3 regions of the Arthrobacter sp. 08Y14 genome follow, and region 3 is predicted to be linked to each of the others. Evidence: predicted binding sites of a transcription regulator. Region 3 holds the regulator's gene; each other region holds the start of a gene.
What was found. Region 3 encodes HrcA, which represses chaperone genes, less so after heat shock. Its sites were predicted from a motif close to TTNGCACTCGNNNNNNNCGAGTGCNAA; they were not measured.

Region 1 (6,004 bases), on a different contig from region 3:
TGCAGCCGTGCTGGAACAGATTGCCGATCCCGCATTCCAGACCGAAATCGGTGCCTTCAACATCGAAATGAACCATCCGGCGCTGGCCATTGGCGGTTCCGGCCTGAGGGAGCTTGAGGACAGCCTGCGGATGCAGCTCAACCGGGCTGATGCCCGGGCGGCGGAGGTCAAAACCGAAATCCTCATGACCGGAATTCTGCCGACGCTGCGCCCCAATCTGCTGGAGAACAAGGAATGGCTAAGCGCCGGCAAGCGCTACGCCGCGCTGAATACTTCGGTGCTTCAGGCCCGCGGGGAAGACGTGCATATTGATCTCCGCGGGGAGGAGTCGCTGGCTTTCTATGCCAAGAACATTGCCCCTGAAGCAGCGTGCACCTCGGTGCAGCTGCATCTGGAAGTGACCCCGGAGAACTTCGCCCCCGCCTGGAACGCCGCCCAGATCATTGCCGCACCGCAAATTGCCCTTGCGGCCAACTCCCCCATCTTTATGGAACATGTCCTGTGGCATGAGACCCGCGTGGAACTCTTCAAGCAGGCCATAGATACCCGCCCGCCGGAGATGCGCAATCAGGGCGTCCGCCCCCGGGTTTGGTTTGGGGAACGGTGGATCACCTCAATCTTTGATCTTTTCGAAGAGAACGTGCGGTATTTTCCCGCACTGCTTCCGGAGCTCTCGCGCAGCAGCGGAGGTTCCACCCCGGCCGGCGCGCCGCTGCTCCCGGAACTCCGCCTGCACAACGGCACGGTCTACAGGTGGAACCGGCCGATTTATGACCCCGGCGAGCACACACCCAATCTTCGCTTGGAAAACCGGGTCCTCCCCGCCGGTCCTACGGTCCTTGATGTGGTGGCCAACGCCGCATTCTTTTACGGCATGGTCCAGCATCTGCGCACGGCCGAACGGCCGTTGTGGACCAGGCTCGCCTTCAAGAGCGCCGCAGACAACTTTCTGTCCTGCGCCCGCAATGGTTTGGAAGCAACGGTCTACTGGCCCGGCATCGGCGAAATTCCCGTCGCTGAACTGGTCATCAGGCATCTGGTCCCTCAGGCTGCCCTGGGACTGCGCGAACTGGGGGTGGATCAGGAGCTGATCGAGCGCTATCTGGATGTTATCCGCGAACGCGCCCGCACCGAGCAGAACGGGGCCTCCTGGCAGATCTCGTACCTGCGCCGGCTGGAGAGCGAGGGCCTGGAACGCAGGGCCGCACTGGCTGAGCTCACCCGGAAATACTGGGAAAACATGCATTCCAATGCTCCTGTCCACGAATGGCCGGTCGATTAACGGGGCACAGGCCTCCATCACCAATTACGGGCTGCTCGCGACATTTTTCGTGTTTGGTTCTGGCACTCATTAAGGGTGAGTGCTAACCTAATTTCATCCTTGAGTCGAGGTGACTCAAGTTATCGACCCTTCTGAAGTTCCGAAAAATGATTCGCCTGCCCAGCAGGTGGGCGTAAAAGGAGTTGATGATAATGGCCATGAAGTTCGATCCGTTCCGCGAGCTTGACCGGATGGCAGGAGCCCTGCTGGATCCCCGGCAGCGGCTGCGGCTGATGCCCATCGATCTTTACCGCGAGGGCGACCACTACATCCTGAATGCCGATCTTCCGGGCATCGATCCGGGCTCGGTTGACGTGGATGTGGACGGCCAGCTGCTGACCATCCGGGCAGAGCGCACCATCCAGGCTTCCGACACCGTCACCTGGCTGACCCGGGAACGGGAATCCGGCACCTTCCTGCGCCAGCTCAACCTTGGGCAGGGAATCGATATTGACGGCATATCCGCCAAGTACGAGAACGGTGTGCTCAGCGTCCTGATTCCGGTCAGCGAGCGGGCCAAACCGCGCAAGATTGAGGTGTCCTCCTCCTACAAGGACGCGAACACCATCAGCGGCCAGTCCAGCTCCGAGTCGGTGGCCTCGTCAACCTCGAGCAGCTCCGGGTCCGTGGGCTCGGGATCGTCCGGCGGCTCCATGGGCTCCGGTTCCATGGGCTCCGGTTCCTCCGGTTCCTCCGGGTCCTCGGGCGACCAGGGCTCCGGCATTTAGTGAAGCCCTGACCTGAACGACGACGGCGCCCCACCTGCGAAAGGTGGGGCGCCGTCGTCGTTCTGCGCTGAAAATGCCGAGTATTAGCCCAGGCGGGTCTTCAGGTTGGCATCCAGCTCAGCGAGGAATTCCTCGGTGGTCAGGTATGCCTGGTCCGGGCCAACCAGTGCAGCCAGGTCCTTGGTCATCTTGCCGGACTCGACCGTCTTGATGACAACGTCTTCAAGGGTCTCGGCGAAGTTGATGACCTCGGGGGTGTTGTCCAGCTTGCCGCGGTGCATCAGGCCACGGGTCCACGCGAAGATCGAAGCGATCGGGTTCGTGGAGGTGGGCTTGCCCTGCTGGTGCTGGCGGTAGTGACGCGTCACCGTGCCGTGTGCAGCTTCGGCCTCAACGGTCTTGCCGTCCGGGGTCATCAGCACGGAGGTCATCAGGCCCAGCGAGCCGAAGCCCTGTGCAACGGTGTCGGACTGGACATCGCCGTCGTAGTTCTTGCAGGCCCAGACGTAGCCGCCTTCCCACTTCATCGCGGAGGCAACCATGTCATCGATCAGGCGGTGCTCGTAGGTGAGGCCGGCTGCTTCGAACTGGTCCTTGAACTCGGCGTCGAAGACTTCCTGGAACAGGTCCTTGAACTGGCCGTCGTAGGCCTTCAGGATGGTGTTCTTCGTGGAGAGGTACACCGGGTAGTTGCGCTGCAGGCCGTAGGCGAAGGAAGCGCGGGCGAAGTCCTTGATGGAATCGTTGAAGTTGTACATACCCATGGCGACGCCGCCATCTTCGTTGTACGTAACAACCTGCTGCTTGATTTCTTCGCTGCCGTCGGCCGGCGTGTAGGTCAGCGTCAGGGTACCGGCACCGGGAACCTTGAAGTTCGTGGCCTTGTACTGGTCGCCGTGGGCGTGGCGGCCGATGATGATCGGCTTGTTCCAGCCCGGGACCAGGCGCGGGATGTTGGAGATGATGATCGGTTCGCGGAAGACCACGCCGCCCAGGATGTTGCGGATGGTTCCGTTCGGGGAGACCCACATCTTCTTCAGGCCGAATTCCTCGACGCGTGCTTCGTCAGGGGTGATGGTGGCGCACTTGACGCCTACGCCGTGTTCCTTGATGGCGTTGGCAGCGTCAATGGTGACCTGGTCATCGGTTGCATCGCGGTTCTGAATGGAGAGGTCGTAGTACTTCAGGTCTACGTCCAGGTACGGGTTGATCAGGCGATCCTTGATGAACTGCCAGATGATGCGGGTCATCTCGTCGCCGTCGAGTTCTACTACAGAACCCACAACCTTGATTTTCTCAGCCACACGGTCTCCTTGTGTGTTGGTGGGCACCGGCCATGTCTTGTGGCATGACGGAACCCGTCTTTTTGGCTTGTATTTGAGTCCCACTATGCCACAGCGCACTATCTGCGCCCTAAACTGCGGGACGGCGCATTACCCGCACCGTCCCGCGTTTCAGCGCCCGCTAATAGCAGTGCCGGCACAAGTGTTAATGGAAGAAGTGGCGTGCCCCGGTGAAGTACATGGTGACGCCGGCAGCGTTTGCTGCTTCGATGACCTCGTTGTCGCGGATGGATCCGCCGGGCTGGACCACGGCGCGGACGCCGGCGTCAATCAGGATCTGCAGGCCGTCGGCGAACGGGAAGAACGCATCCGAGGCCGCCACGGAACCGCGGGCCCGCTCCTCCCCGGGTCCACCCAGGGTATTGGCCCGCTCCACGGCGAGCCGGCAGGAATCCACCCGGTTGACCTGGCCCATGCCCACTCCCACCGAGGCACCGTTGTCCGCCAGCAGGATGGCGTTGGACTTCGCGGCACGCACGGCAGTCCAGGCAAAGGCAAGGTCCGCCAGCGTGGCATCATCGGCAGCCGGGCCTGAAACCAGCGTCCAGTTCTCCGGGCTGTCCCCTTCTGCCTGCATCTTGTCCGACTTCTGGATCAGCATGCCGCCGGAGACCTGCCGGAACTCGGCAGCACTGCGCCCGTAGCCGTCCGGCAGGGTCAGCAGGCGGATGTTCTTCTTGGCGGAGAGGATCTCCACGGCTTCAGCATCGAAGTCCGGTGCGATAACCACCTCGGTGAAGATGTCCTTGACCGTGTTGGCCATGCCGGCGGTGACTGTGCGGTTGGCCGCGATCACGCCGCCGAAGGCCGAAACCGGGTCGCAGGCATGCGCCTTGGCATGGGCATCGGCAATGGGATCGGCGGCGTCCCCCGAGGCCACTGCCACGCCGCACGGGTTCGCATGCTTGACGACGGCGACGGCCGGCTCGTGAAAGTCGAACGCGGCGCGCAGTGCGGCATCGGCGTCGACATAATTGTTGTAGGACATGGCCTTGCCGTGCAGCTGGTCCGCCTGGGCCACGCCCGGCTGTGCGCTCTTGTCCGCGTAGAGGGCAGCGGCCTGGTGCGGATTTTCGCCGTAGCGCAGCACCTCGGACCGCTCCAGTGCCAGACCCGTATAGGCGGGCCAGGTGGCACCTTCCTCGGTTCCGTCACCAAACTGCTCGGCGGTCCAGGCCGCCACGGCGGTGTCATAAGCGGCGGTGGAGGCGAAGGCTTCCGCTGCAAGGCGGCGGCGCTGGTCCAGGTCAAAGCCGCCTTCGGCAGCCGCCGTGACCACGTCGCTGTACTTGGCCGGGTCCACGACGACGGCTACGGACGGGTGGTTTTTTGCGGCGGCACGGACCATGGACGGCCCTCCGATGTCGATCTGTTCCACGACCTCGTCCCGGCTGGCGCCGGACTTCACGGTTTCCACGAAGGGGTAGAGGTTCACCACCACCAGGTCAAAGGGTTCAATTTCCATTTCCTCGAGCTGGGCCACGTGGTCCTCCCGGCGGCGGTCAGCCAGGATGCCGGCGTGGACACGGGGATGCAGTGTCTTGACCCGCCCGTCCAGGCATTCTGCAAAGCCGGTGACCTCGGAGACTTCAGTGACGGGAACGCCCGCAGCAGCAATCTGCTTGGCAGTTGAACCGGTGGACACGATGGCCACCCCGGCGGCGGAAAGGCCCTGAGCCAATTCCGTCAAGCCGGTCTTGTCATAGACCGAGATCAGGGCCCGGCGGATTGGTACACGGTTCAGCGGCTGAGAGCTCACGCAATATCTCCAAAGTAAGAGTGTGTCGGTGGCTACAGTTTAGGTCACGGCGTCCTGCCGGGCAGAGTGTGAAGCCAAGACTGGCTTAACACAGCTGGGTCTGCCGGATCATGACACTGCACCTGTCGTGCCTGGAAGCGGCGGTGCGGTGGAGCGGTACATGTGGCCCGTTGGCGTAGTGATTGTGACGCTGTGCCGGCCCGTCCCGCCGTTGCCGGCGAGCGCTCCGGGCACTCCTTCGCACCGGACTGTCCAACCCGGTGCTTCTTTGGCCTGGTTGCAGGCCTCGCATAGCCCCTGAATGTTTTCTGCACTGGTGGGACCTCCCTCGCGGAAGGGTTTGATGTGGTCATAATGCCGGATCGGCGCCCCGCACCACGGCGTCCGGCAGATCTGATCGCGTGCAGCGATCAGCCGCGCCAAACCGTCCGGAACCAACCGGGCACGGGAGTCCATGGCAGTGAGGCGGCCGCTGTCCGGTGCCGCGTAGAGCCGGCGAAGCCACACCTCCGTGCGTGGTGCTCTCCGGCTAGGCCGGAGCCGGTGCGGGACCGCACTGCTGCCGTCCCTTCGGATCAAATCCCGCGCCCACTGTGCGGGAACAATTCCGTACCCGGTCAGCACGGCAGGTTCCGCACCGTCGGGAACGAACGACTGAGCCGATCCACCCGGCCGGCCACAGACTGCCCCGGGTAAATCACCGGAATGATCGGCATCGCTGTCTCCGGCATCAGTGTGACCGGAGACGACGGGCGGAAGGACGCCATGCAGCAGAGTCCTGTCCGTCATGATCAGCTGCACTTCCACCCGCAGATCCTCAGCCCGTTCCTGGCCGGTCAGCAGTTCAACGAAG
Region 2 (6,004 bases), on a different contig from region 3:
GCGGTTTCCTGGTCACGGCCCTTGCCATGCTCTTCTGGTCCATGGACGTGCCCATTTCGCCGGGCATCGTGGTTGCCGGAGGCATCCTTCTGCTCCTGCCCACCGGCCGCCTCGTCTCAGCTGTACAGGATGCGATCAACGGGTTCCCGGTCACCGCGTCGGGACGTTTCCTGTCAGCGTTCCTGACGTTCGGCGCGCTGGTGGCGGGCATCGCCGTCGCATTGGTGGTCGGGGCGCTGCTGGGTGTTCCGCGTCTGGATGTGACACAGGTGGAGGGCTCCCAGTATCCGTTTGCAGTGACCCTGGTGCTGCTGGCCGTGGCGCTCGGGACCATCTGCGTGGTGGAGCAGTCGCCCATGAACCTGGTGCTCCCCACGGTCCTGACCGGGCTGGCCGGCTTCCTTGTATTCCAGCTCTCGGAGCTGGTGGGGGTGGGCCCCCGGCTCACACCGGCGGTTGCTGCCATCTTCATTGGCATGCTGGCACGGATGATTGCCCTGCGCATGGGTGCTCCGCAGCTGATCGTGGCTGTGCCGGCCGTGCTCTTCCTGTTCCCGGGGCTGTCCATCTTCCGGGCGATGTACGGGCTGAGCATCGGCTCGGACGACATCACCGTTGGTGCGGTGGGCATCTTCAATGCCCTCACGATTATTCTTGCGATCGCCGGCGGTGTGGTGTTTGGAGACAATCTGGCCCGCCCGCTGACCCGGAACCTCTCCGGCAACGACCGCCGGAACCGGCGCCGCTAGACGTTAGACAGTTAGATGGTCAGGCAGGCTGGACGTTAGACAGGCTGGACCTTAGACAGGAAGAAAGAGCGGCGGACCGAGGGCCCCGGAAAGCAGGATCTAGAGGATCTTGCCGACCGGGGTCCTTTTTTCTGCCTGGAACGCGTCCTCTGTCCGGCCGGCCGCCCAATAGCCGGACAGAGAAACCTGCCGGCGCTCCAAGCCGCGGAGGCCAAAAAAGACATCCCGAAGCGCCTTCATCGCTTCCCGCTCACCGTGGGCAAAGACCTGCACATCGTTGCTGGGCCAGGGCGCATCGGCCACAGCGGCTGCCAGCAGGCCGGTGTTTCCTGCCGGGAGGTCGCCGCGGTACAGCCAGGTCACTGAGATGCCTTCCGGCGTCTTCAGCGGCTGGCGGTCTTCGGGCCCGCCCACTTCCACAAAGACCTGCCCGACGGCGGACGCAGGCAGCGATTCCAGCACGGCAGCCGTGGCCGGGAGCGCGGATTCATCGGCAGCGAAAAGGTACCAGCCGGCGTCGGGGTCTGGATTGAATGCCCCGCCGGGACCGGTGAAGGAGAGGGTCTCACCGGCTGTGGCCCGGGCGGCCCAGGGCCCGGCGAGCCCTTCGTCTCCGTGGACCACAAAATCGATGGCGATCTCTGCGGCGGCGGAGTCGACGCTGCGGATGGTGTAAGTGCGCGACACCGGCCACTGTTCACGGGGAAACTGTTCCCGGAGTGCTTCGAGCTCCGCTGTTCCGTCCAGCGGCTTACCGTCCGGACCGAACCAGATCTTGCAGTATGAGTCGGCAAAACCATTGGCCGCAAATCGGGAGAAATTGGGTCCGCCGGCAATTACCCGAACCATGTGGGGAGTCAGCTGCTCCGTCCGCAGAACCTCCAGGACCAGCAGCGGACGGGCCCGGCGGGGAACATCCTGCGCTGGCTTTGCGGCGGGCGCGGAAGGGTCAGGCATGTGGTTCTCCTAGATCAAAGGACGTTTTCTTTACCGTATCGCGCCGGCCGCCAGTCAATTGGCGGGGCGCCCTGCTGCTGCAACAGTTCGTTAACCCGGCTGAAGGGACGTGAGCCGAAGAAACCGCGCGAGGCGGAGAGCGGACTGGGATGGGCGGATTCGATCCTCGGGACATCATCGAGCAGCGGAACGATTGAACGGGCGTCGTTGCCCCATAACACGGCCACCAGCGGCGCTCGGCTCCCGTCGGCCAGGCGCCGGGCAACCACGGCCCGGACCGCGAGCTCGGTAATCTGCTCCCAGCCTCGTTTGCGGTGGGACCCTGCACTGCCGGCACGAACCGTCAGCACCCGGTTCAGCAGCAGCACCCCCTGGTCCGACCAGCAGCTGAGGTCACCGTGGACGCTGGGCGGTATCCCGAGGTCCGCGTGAAGCTCCTTATAGATATTGTTCAGGCTCCGCGGCAGCGGACGCACTGCAGGGTCCACGGAAAAGGACAGTCCCACGGCATGGCCGGGAGTGGGATACGGGTCCTGGCCGATCAGCAGGACTTTGACCTCTGCAAGGGGACGGGAAAACGCCCGGAGGATGTTCTCCGGTGCAGGCAGGACGGTGTGTCCGGACGCGCGCTCTTCCTGGAGTCCGGCAGCTATCCGGTGCAGGTCCTGGGCAGCGGGACCCAGTGCACAGGCCCAGTCCGGAGCCATGACATCACTGAGCGCTGCGGGGGCGGCGAACGGGAACGGTTTGTCGCCGGGCAGCTCGTGCGGCAGGGGAAAGAGCGTCGGGTCGCTTGAACTCACCCATCCAGCGTAGGCCGGATGCAGGGGAACGGGCTATTCCGGTAGGGCGGAAGACGCAAATGACAGAGCTGTTATTCACCAACTAACATGGGTGGTGAAACCGTCAACTATCTGGGAGCATTCTGTGGCCGAAACAACCGAAGCCTTCTCGCTTGACGGCGCGGTTGACCCCGACAGCCCGCTGGGGGAACAGGAACAGCAGATGCTGGCCTTGGAACGGGCCTGGTGGAAGTACGCCGGTGCAAAGGAACAAGCCATCCGCGAGCTGTTCGGCATGTCCGCCACACGCTACTACCAGGTCCTCAATGCGCTGATCGACACCGAGGACGCCCTGGCTCACGACCCTATGCTGGTCAAGAGACTGCGTAGACTACGAACAACCCGTCAGCGCGCGCGCACCGCCCGTCGTTCAGGCTCTGACGTCTAAACCGGCGCCACCTGAGACCAAGGACTGATACCTCACCATGAGCAATTACCCCCGGGATGAGTTCGACAAGGTTCCCGAAACGTCGTCGCGCCAGGGCGTTCACCGGGAACGGCTGATCCCTTCGCGCTCCAGCGGACTCGGCCTGATCATCACCGTTGGCGTACTCGCCCTGGTGCTTGGGGTGGCGGCTTATTTTGTCCTTCCCCGCCTGGGCATCGGAGCGGACGACGGCGACAGGGCGCCCGCCGCAGATTCCTCCGCTTCCGTAGAATCCCCGGAACCGCAGGCCTCTGAACCCGGGCCGAGTACGGAACCAAGCCCGTCCGCCACTGCCGCACCGAGTGCTGAACCCGCACCCACGCCTTCCCCCACACCTTCACCCGCGCCGGTCGCAGTGGACCGGAGCCAGCCCGTAGTGGTCTTGAACGGAAGCGGAATCGGCGGTTTGGGAGCCAGCGTGTCAGCCCGGCTGGGAGCCGATGGCTGGACTACGGCGCAGGTTGCCAACTGGGGCGGACAGCTGCTGCAGGGATCGATCATTTTCTACGGCACCGAGGACCAGCTGCCCAATGCCCAGGAGCTGTCGCGGCTGTTGGGGATTCCCACCGTCGTTCAGTCGCCGGACTTCACGCTGGTCACCGTGGTGCCCGGCCCGGGATTCCAGTAGCAGCCAAACTGCCTCCTGCTGCGTAAATACTCCATAACAATCCTGCACGGCACCGGGCGGTCCGGCCTGCACTGGCTACAGTGAGTGCCAGCCGTGCCGCGCAGGATCCGGAGCCGGCAGAAACGGCTCCGCGCTCCGGACTGCTCTGTGCGCCGCGGCCAGTTCCGCCATGATCACCGTGGCTGGACTTTCGCTCGCAAAGAAGGTGGGAGAAACGCACATGGCGCAGGGGATCGTCAAATGGTTCAACGGGGAAAAAGGCTACGGATTCATTACCGTGGACGAAGCACAGACTGATGTTTTTGTGCACTGGTCGGCAATCCAGGCGTCCGGATACCGCACCCTTGAAGAGGGCCAGCGCGTGGAGTTCGACATCGGCGAAGGCCAGAAGGGGCCGCAGGCGGAGGACGTCCGCACCGTGTAGCTGCCGGTGCCGGGTCGCCAATCCTATGACTGCCCTGCGGACACGGACACGGAACCGTGGATGCTGTTGCCTGTGACGCGCCAAGCACCGAGCCGTGATCGCTTGCACTCAGTGTGCGGGAGTGCTAATTATTGAGTTAGCACTCTTGCCGTATGACTGCTAAAAGCGGTTGGCGTTGAGTGAAAGAGCAAGCCACTGAGGTGAGGGCCTGCGGGAGCGTAAAGAGATCGCTCCTGTTGGCCCGTCCGTCGCGGGCACCGCAGTCTGGAATGCAACATCTAAGCACCCAGCATGACTGTTCCGGAAGGACGAAAGCCGTTATGGCCAAGATCATTGCATTTGACGAAGAGGCACGCCGCGGCCTCGAGCGCGGACTGAACATCCTCGCCGACGCCGTGAAGGTTACCCTCGGCCCGCGTGGCCGCAACGTTGTCCTTGAGAAGAAGTGGGGCGCCCCCACCATCACGAACGACGGCGTATCCATCGCCAAGGAGATCGAGCTCGACGATCCCTACGAAAAGATCGGCGCAGAGCTGGTCAAGGAAGTTGCCAAGAAGACTGATGACGTTGCCGGTGACGGTACCACCACGGCAACGGTCCTCGCCCAGGCACTGGTCAAGGAAGGCCTGCGCAACGTTGCTGCCGGCGCCGACCCGCTGAGCCTGAAGCGCGGCATCGAGAAGGCTGTCGAAGCTGTCACGGCCGAGCTCCTCGCCTCCGCCAAGGAAATCGAGACCAAAGAGCAGATTGCTGCCACGGCTTCCATCTCCGCCGGTGACCAGCAGATCGGCGATCTTATCGCCGAGGCGCTGGACAAGGTTGGCAAGGAAGGTGTTATCACCGTCGAGGAGTCCAACACCTTTGGCCTGGAGCTTGAGCTCACCGAAGGCATGCGCTTCGACAAGGGCTACATCTCCGGTTACTTCGTCACCGACGCCGAGCGCCAGGAAACGGTCCTCGAGGATCCGTACATCCTGATCGTGAACTCCAAGATCTCCAACGTGAAGGACCTCGTTGCCGTTCTCGAGAAGGTCATGCAGTCCGGCAAGCCGCTGCTGATCATCGCCGAAGACGTCGAAGGCGAAGCCCTGGCAACCCTGGTGGTCAACAAGATCCGCGGCACCTTCAAGTCTGTTGCCGTCAAGGCTCCGGGCTTCGGCGACCGCCGCAAGGCCCAGCTGGCTGACATTGCCATCCTCACCGGTGGCCAGGTCATCGCCGAGGAAGTTGGCCTGAAGCTGGAGAACGCCACGCTGGACCTGCTGGGCAAGGCCCGCAAGGTGGTAGTCACCAAGGACGAGACCACGATCGTGGAAGGCGCCGGTGACCCCGAGGAAATCGCGGGCCGCGTCAACCAGATTCGTGCGGAAATCGAGAACTCCGATTCTGACTACGACCGCGAGAAGCTGCAGGAACGCCTGGCCAAGCTGGCCGGCGGCGTTGCAGTCATCAAGGCCGGCGCTGCGACTGAAGTCGAGCTCAAGGAACGCAAGCACCGCATTGAGGACGCTGTCCGCAACGCAAAGGCTGCTGTTGAAGAAGGCATCGTCGCCGGCGGCGGCGTGGCCCTCATCCAGGCCGGCCTCAAGGCCTTCGCTAACCTGAACCTCGAGGGTGACGAAGCAACGGGCGCCAACATCGTCCGCGTTGCCATCGACGCCCCGCTGAAGCAGATTGCCTTCAACGCCGGCATGGAGCCGGGTGTTGTCGTGGACAAGGTCCGCGGCCTGCCCGAAGGCTTCGGCCTGAACGCTGCCACGGGCGAGTACGAAGACCTGCTGGCTGCCGGCGTCAACGACCCGGTAAAGGTAACCCGCTCTGCCCTGCAGAACGCGGCTTCCATCGCCGGTCTGTTCCTCACCACCGAAGCCGTTGTTGCCGACAAGCCTGAGAAGGCTGCTCCGGCAATGGGCGGCGGCGATGACATGGGCGGCATGGGCGGCATGGGCGGCTTCTAGCCCCACGCCGATTCGTTCC
Region 3 (6,004 bases):
CGCCACGGAACTGGGCGGCGGGGCCTCGCAGGCGGCCTACGGCGGCACGGCGGCAGAGGAAGTCCGGTTCGCTGCGCGTGCGCTGAAGGCATCGGGGCTTCCGGACCGGAAGATGGGAACCGTGTTCTTCGGCGGCGGCACCCCCACTCTGCTGCCCGCCGAGGACCTCGCCGGGATCCTGAAAACCGCTGTCGACATGTGGGGCCTGGAACCGGGCGCGGAGGTCACCACGGAAGCCAACCCGGACTCGGTGACCCCGCAGTCCCTCCAGCTGCTGGCTGACGCCGGGTTCACCCGTGTGTCTTTCGGCATGCAGTCAGCCGTGCCGCACGTGCTGGCTGTGCTGGACCGCACCCACACGCCGTCGCGCGTTCCGGAGGCAGTGAAGTGGGCGCGCGACGCCGGACTGAACGTGAGCGTTGACCTGATTTACGGCACGCCGGGGGAGTCCCTGGAGGACTGGAAGGTTTCGGTCAACGAGGCACTGAGCTACGAACCGGACCATATCTCCGCGTACGCCCTCATCATCGAAGAGGGCACGAAACTGGCCGCACGCATGCGCCGCGGTGAAGTGCCGCCGATCGACGACGACGACCATGCGGACAAATACCTCGTGGCCGACGAGCTGATGACGGCGGCCGGACTGTCCTGGTACGAGGTCAGCAACTGGGCGCGTACACCCGCGGACCAGTGCCGGCACAACCTGGCCTACTGGCGCAGCGACGACTGGTGGGGCATCGGCCCGGGCGCCCATTCTCATGCGGGCGGCGTGCGTTGGTGGAACGCCAAGCATCCCACCGCCTACGCCCAGCGGATCGCCGCGGGGGCGTCACCCGCCGTCGGGCGCGAAACCCTCGATGCCGAAACCCGGTACGTGGAAGACATCATGCTGCGCACCCGCCTGGCTGAAGGCCTGGAACTGTCCCGGCTCAAGGATTCCGGCCGGCTCGCCGTGGCGGGTTTGATGGCCGACGGTTTGGTGGACGCGAAGGCCGCCCTGACCGGCCGCGTGCTGCTGACGACCAAGGGCCGCCTGCTGGCGGACGCCGTCGTCCGCCGCCTGCTGCCGGACTGATGTCAGCTGCCGGGCTGATCCAGTCCCGGTCTTACTGGATGCGGCGCAGGTTCAGCGGGTAGCGGTAAGGCCGTCCGCGGTTGCATTCAATGCCGGCGACCACTGAGGAAACCGCTATGGCAACCCACAGCAGGGCGTTCAGGATGGCGAAGACCCAGCCGATCACCGGAATGAAGGACAGCAGCCAGGCGACCATCGCGATGATGGTGGGAGGAAGCGTGAAGTTTAGCGCTTCCTTGGATTCCTGCGCCGTGAACGGGCCGCGGTCGCGGAACACCAAGTAGATGATCATGGACGGGATGAATCCCAGAATGCCGCCGAAGTGAGCCATGGTGGCCCACTGGCGGTCCTCGGAAGCGGTGAGGGGCAGCGCGTTGGCCGGTGCGCCCTGATAGGGGGGACGCTGGGCCGCACCCCGGTCGTCGGGGCGGTGCTGGTCATTTTGACGGATGTTCGACACTGCTGTTTCCTTTTGACTCTGGACGCCTGGCCCGGTGCGCCGGTGCGGACTGGGCCGTCCGGCTGCTGCATATCTCATCTAGGTTACTGGCTGGAGGAGCTCCAGCCAGCAACGGCACAGCGGTGGAGCCGCTATGGGACGGTCAGGAAGTCGATAACTTGCTCCACCCGCCCCAGCAGCGACGGCTCCAAATCGGCATATGAACTGACGCTGCCCAGCAGTTTCTTCCAGCCCATGGCAACGTCGGTGTGGTCCCGGTGCGGCCAGCCAAGGCCTTTCAGAATGCCCGTTTTCCAGTCCTCGTGGCGGGGCACCACGGGCCAGGCTGCCAGACCGATGGTCTGCGGCTTGATGGCCTGCCACACGTCCACGTACGGGTGGCCCACAATCAGCACGTTCTCGCGGGCGCCCGGAACGGCCATGGCTTCGGCAGCTATCCGGGATTCCTTGGACCCGGACACGAGATGGTCCACCAGGATGCCCAGCCGGCGTCCGGGGCCCGGGCTGAAATCCTTTACAGCGGAGGCAAGATCATCCACGCCGTGCAGGGGCTCGACGACGATGCCCTCCACGCGCAGATCATCACCCCACACCTTTTCCACCAGTTCGGCGTCGTGCTTTCCCTCCACCCAGATGCGGCTGGCCCTCGCGGTGCGCGCCCGGACGTTGTCCACCCGGACAGAGCCCGACGCCGTCCGCCGGGACACCGGGGCCGCAGCCTTGACGGCCGGAACCACCTCCACGGGCTCCCCGTCCAAAAGGAATCCGAAGCCCAGCTCGAAGGACTTCGTCTTCCCGCGCCGGTCCTCTAGGACCATTAGATGCAGGCCGCCGGACTTCTCGACGCGCACCACGGCACCAACCCAGCCGCTGTGCACGTCTTCAAGCACGAGCCCGATCTCCGCGCCTACTTTGGGCAATACCCGCCGGGCCGGGGCGCTAATGTCCTGCGGGCCCCACGAAAAATTCGACACGGGTATATCCCTCACTCTGATTGCGGTTGGTTCCTGCGCGGATTCGGCACGTGCGGGCACGGGCTCCTCAATGCTAGCAACGCCGCCGATCCGTATTAGACTTAGCACTTGGGCAGGGTGAGTGCTAACCAGCCCGGCGCCAATCCGCATGCCTGTTCGGCACCGCTGTCAGGACATCAGCACCGGCAGGACATCAGCAAGGGAGGGAAAACCATGAGTGAACCACGCAGACTCGAGGTGCTCCGGGCCATTGTTGAGGATTACGTGCATTCGCGCGAACCCGTTGGATCCAAAGCACTGGTGGAACGCCACCAGCTGGGAGTGTCCAGCGCCACCATTCGAAATGACATGGCGGCCCTTGAAGAAGAGGGCCTGATTGTCGCACCTCACACTTCCGCCGGACGCATCCCCACCGATAAGGGTTACCGCCTTTTCGTGGACCGGATATCAGACGTCAAACCGCTGTCCGCCGCAGAGCGCAAGGCCATCCAGACCCTGCTGGAGGGAGCTGAAGATCTCGATGACGTCATGGAACGGACCGTCCGGCTGCTCTCCCAGCTGACCAACCAGGTGGCTGTGGTGCAGTATCCGCATCTCGGCAACGCCAAGGTCCGCCACATCGAATTTGTCCTGCTGGCGCCGGCCCAGGTGCTGGTGGTCCTGATTTCCACCACCGGACGGGTGGAGCAGCGTGTCATCACGGTTCCCGACCAGGTCACCGAGCCGGACCTGCTGGAGCTGCGGCAGCATTTCCTGTCCGCACTTAGCGGTACGCCGCTGACCCGGATAACCGGACAACTGGCCGACTGCCTCGTCCAGGTTCCCGCCCCGAAGCGGCGGAACGCCGCGGCGCTGGCACACTGTCTGGAGCAGCTGGCCGGAATCAACCGGGAAGACCGCATGGTCATGGCTGGCACCGCCAATCTGGCCCGTTCCACAGTAGACTTTCCCCTGACGATCGGCCCCATCCTGGAGGCACTTGAGGAACAAGTCGTCATGCTTCGGTTGTTGTCGGAAATGGAGCAGGACGCCAGGGGTGTCTCGGTGCGGATTGGACGGGAGAACCCGCACGGATCCCTTTCAGAGGCATCAGTCGTAGCCACCGGTTACGGACCCGATTCTTCGGCAAAGGTGGGGGTGCTCGGACCAACCCGCATGGACTACCCCAACACGATGGCCACAGTGCGTGCCGTGGCCCGTTATCTTTCCCGAATACTGAACAACTAAAAAACGTTAGACGAATACAGCAGCAGTACGCCGGTTGCCGCCGCCCGAGGGCGACAGCAGCCGGTGGACGCCTCCGGACGGAGGGCGGCGCGGTAACAACGCGGATACTGCCAATTACAGGAAGCGATGTGCACGAGTGAGCGATCACTACCAGGTCCTGGGTGTCGGACGCGACGCCACGGGCGAAGAAATCAAGAAGGCGTACCGGAAGCTTGCCCGCAAGCTCCACCCGGACGTTAACTCTGCTCCCGGCGCGCAGGACGAGTTCAAAGCCGTCACCCACGCCTATGAGGTGCTCGCGGACCCGCAGAAACGCCGCATCTATGACACCACCGGCAACGAGAACGGCAACGACAACGGCTTTGGCGGCGGCGCCGGCTTCGGTGGCCAGAATTTCGGCTTCCAGGACATCTTCGACACCTTCTTTGGTGGCGGCGGAGGCGGCGGCCGGGGACCGGCCTCACGGACGCGGCGCGGCCAGGATGCCCTCATCAATGTGCGCATCGATCTGAAGGATGCCGTCTTCGGCACCAACAAGAAGATTGAGGTCGACACCGCGGTCACCTGCCCCACCTGCGACGGAAGCTGCTGCCAGCCGGGAACGTCCCCGCGGACCTGCGACATTTGCCACGGATCCGGCCAGGTACAGCGTGCCGTGCGCTCCATTCTCGGCCAGGTTATGACCAGCGCGCCGTGCGGGTCCTGCCAGGGCTACGGAACCGTTATCCCGGACCCGTGCCACGAGTGCGCCGGCGAAGGCCGCGTGCGCAGCCGCCGTACCCTGAACATTAAGATTCCCGCCGGTGTAGCCACCGGTACCCGTATCCAGCTGGGTGGACAGGGTGAAGCCGGTACGGCCGGCGGACCCCAGGGCGACCTGTACGTGGAAATCCGGGTAAATGCCGATCCTACGTTTGTCCGCGAAGGCGATGACCTGCACGCCACGCTGACCGTGCCCATGACGGCGGCGGCGCTTGGGTCTTCCATCAACTTCGAGACGTTCGACGGCGACCGGGAGATTGCGGTTAAGGCCGGCACTCAGTCCGGGGAAGTCACAACCCTCAAGGGACTTGGCGTGACCCATCTGCGCGGCTACGGCAGGGGAGACCTGCTGGTCCACCTGCACGTGGAAACCCCGCAGAAGCTGGATGCGGAGCAGGAAGAACTGCTGCGCAAGCTGGCGCAGCTGCGCGGTGAGGAATATGCCGAGGGCCGTCTGGCAGGTAGCGGCACGGGCGTCTTTGCCCGGCTGCGGGACCGCTTGGGCAACCACTGACATGACCAACCCGATCTTCTTCGGTGACCCGGATGCCGTCCGTGCCGCCGGGGCCGGTTCCGTTTTTGTCCTCGAAGGGGCTGAAGCCCACCACGCGGTTGCCGTGAAACGCTTGGCGCCCGGGGAACCGGTGGATATCGTGGACGGGGCCGGACGCCGGCTCACGGGTACGGTTGCCGCTGCCGGGCCGTCCCGGCTGGAGGTGGCGGTGGAGTCCGTTACCGAGGAAAACGAAGCGGCCGATACGCTGATGCTGGTTCAGGCCCTCGCCAAGGGAGGCCGGGACGAGCAGGCCGTTGAGGCAGCCACCGAGCTGGGCGTGCAGGCGGTGATTCCGTGGCAGTCCGAGCGGAGCATCGTGCGCTGGCGTGCCGACAAAGCTGCCAAGGGGCAATCGAAGTGGCAGGGCATCCTCACGGCGGCGGCCAAGCAGTCCCGCCGGTCCGAGATCCCCGTAGCCGAAGAAATGCTCGATACCAAGGCGCTGGTGCGGAGGCTGGCGGATGTCGACCTGGTGCTTGTGCTCCATGAAGAGGCCGACGGCGCGCTGGTACCGGCGGTGGAGCAGGCACGGCAACGCTGCGGCGGCCGGCCGCTGAGCGTTGCCGTGGTGGTGGGACCCGAAGGGGGAATCAGCGGGGCTGAAGTTGAGCTCCTGCGTTCGGAAGGGGCCGTGGCGGTCCGGTTGGGGCAGCACGTTCTTCGTTCATCCACCGCAGGTCCGGCGGCGCTGGCCGTCCTGAATTACGCGCTCGGACGCTGGTAAAGCCGGGCTAATTCACGTCGGAATACACGGTGACGCGTTTGGAGTCCTCATCGGCCCGTTCAGCCCCGTGGAAAACGCTTACGCTGTATTCGCCCGGCGCCAGATCAACGCTGAAACTGTAGAGGGATGTGCCGCCGGTGGGTGCCTCCAGTTCGGCATAACCGGTCTGGACGGCATCCTCGGCGGGCCGGCCGTCAACAATCGGCTCGACACGCCAGGACACCTG

Region 1: the regulator HrcA is predicted to act here: its motif matches at 1,342-1,368, upstream of CXR03_RS13855 (Hsp20/alpha crystallin family protein).
Region 2: the regulator HrcA is predicted to act here: its motif matches at 4,164-4,190, upstream of groL (chaperonin GroEL).

The regions. Positions count from the first base shown of each region.
Region 1 is NZ_PJIX01000003.1:303,821-309,824, reverse strand. It holds gene CXR03_RS13860 (glutamate--cysteine ligase) at 1-1,282, shown strand, start outside; gene CXR03_RS13855 (Hsp20/alpha crystallin family protein) at 1,474-2,049, shown strand; gene CXR03_RS13850 (NADP-dependent isocitrate dehydrogenase) at 2,133-3,353, opposite strand; gene purH (bifunctional phosphoribosylaminoimidazolecarboxamide formyltransferase/IMP cyclohydrolase) at 3,538-5,151, opposite strand; gene CXR03_RS18670 (DUF222 domain-containing protein) at 5,260-6,004, opposite strand, start outside.
Region 2 is NZ_PJIX01000005.1:109,948-115,951, reverse strand. It holds gene CXR03_RS17375 (threonine/serine exporter ThrE family protein) at 1-749, shown strand, start outside; gene CXR03_RS17370 (siderophore-interacting protein) at 849-1,706, opposite strand; gene CXR03_RS17365 (uracil-DNA glycosylase) at 1,721-2,467, opposite strand; gene CXR03_RS17360 (DUF3263 domain-containing protein) at 2,634-2,936, shown strand; gene CXR03_RS17355 (LytR C-terminal domain-containing protein) at 2,974-3,603, shown strand; gene CXR03_RS17350 (cold-shock protein) at 3,824-4,027, shown strand; gene groL (chaperonin GroEL) at 4,348-5,985, shown strand.
Region 3 is NZ_PJIX01000002.1:880,349-886,352, reverse strand. It holds gene hemW (radical SAM family heme chaperone HemW) at 1-1,075, shown strand, start outside; gene CXR03_RS10625 (DUF4870 domain-containing protein) at 1,107-1,526, opposite strand; gene CXR03_RS10620 (DUF3097 domain-containing protein) at 1,667-2,509, opposite strand; gene hrcA (heat-inducible transcriptional repressor HrcA) at 2,723-3,736, shown strand; gene dnaJ (molecular chaperone DnaJ) at 3,873-5,012, shown strand; gene CXR03_RS10605 (16S rRNA (uracil(1498)-N(3))-methyltransferase) at 5,014-5,778, shown strand; gene CXR03_RS10600 (GerMN domain-containing protein) at 5,786-6,004, opposite strand, start outside.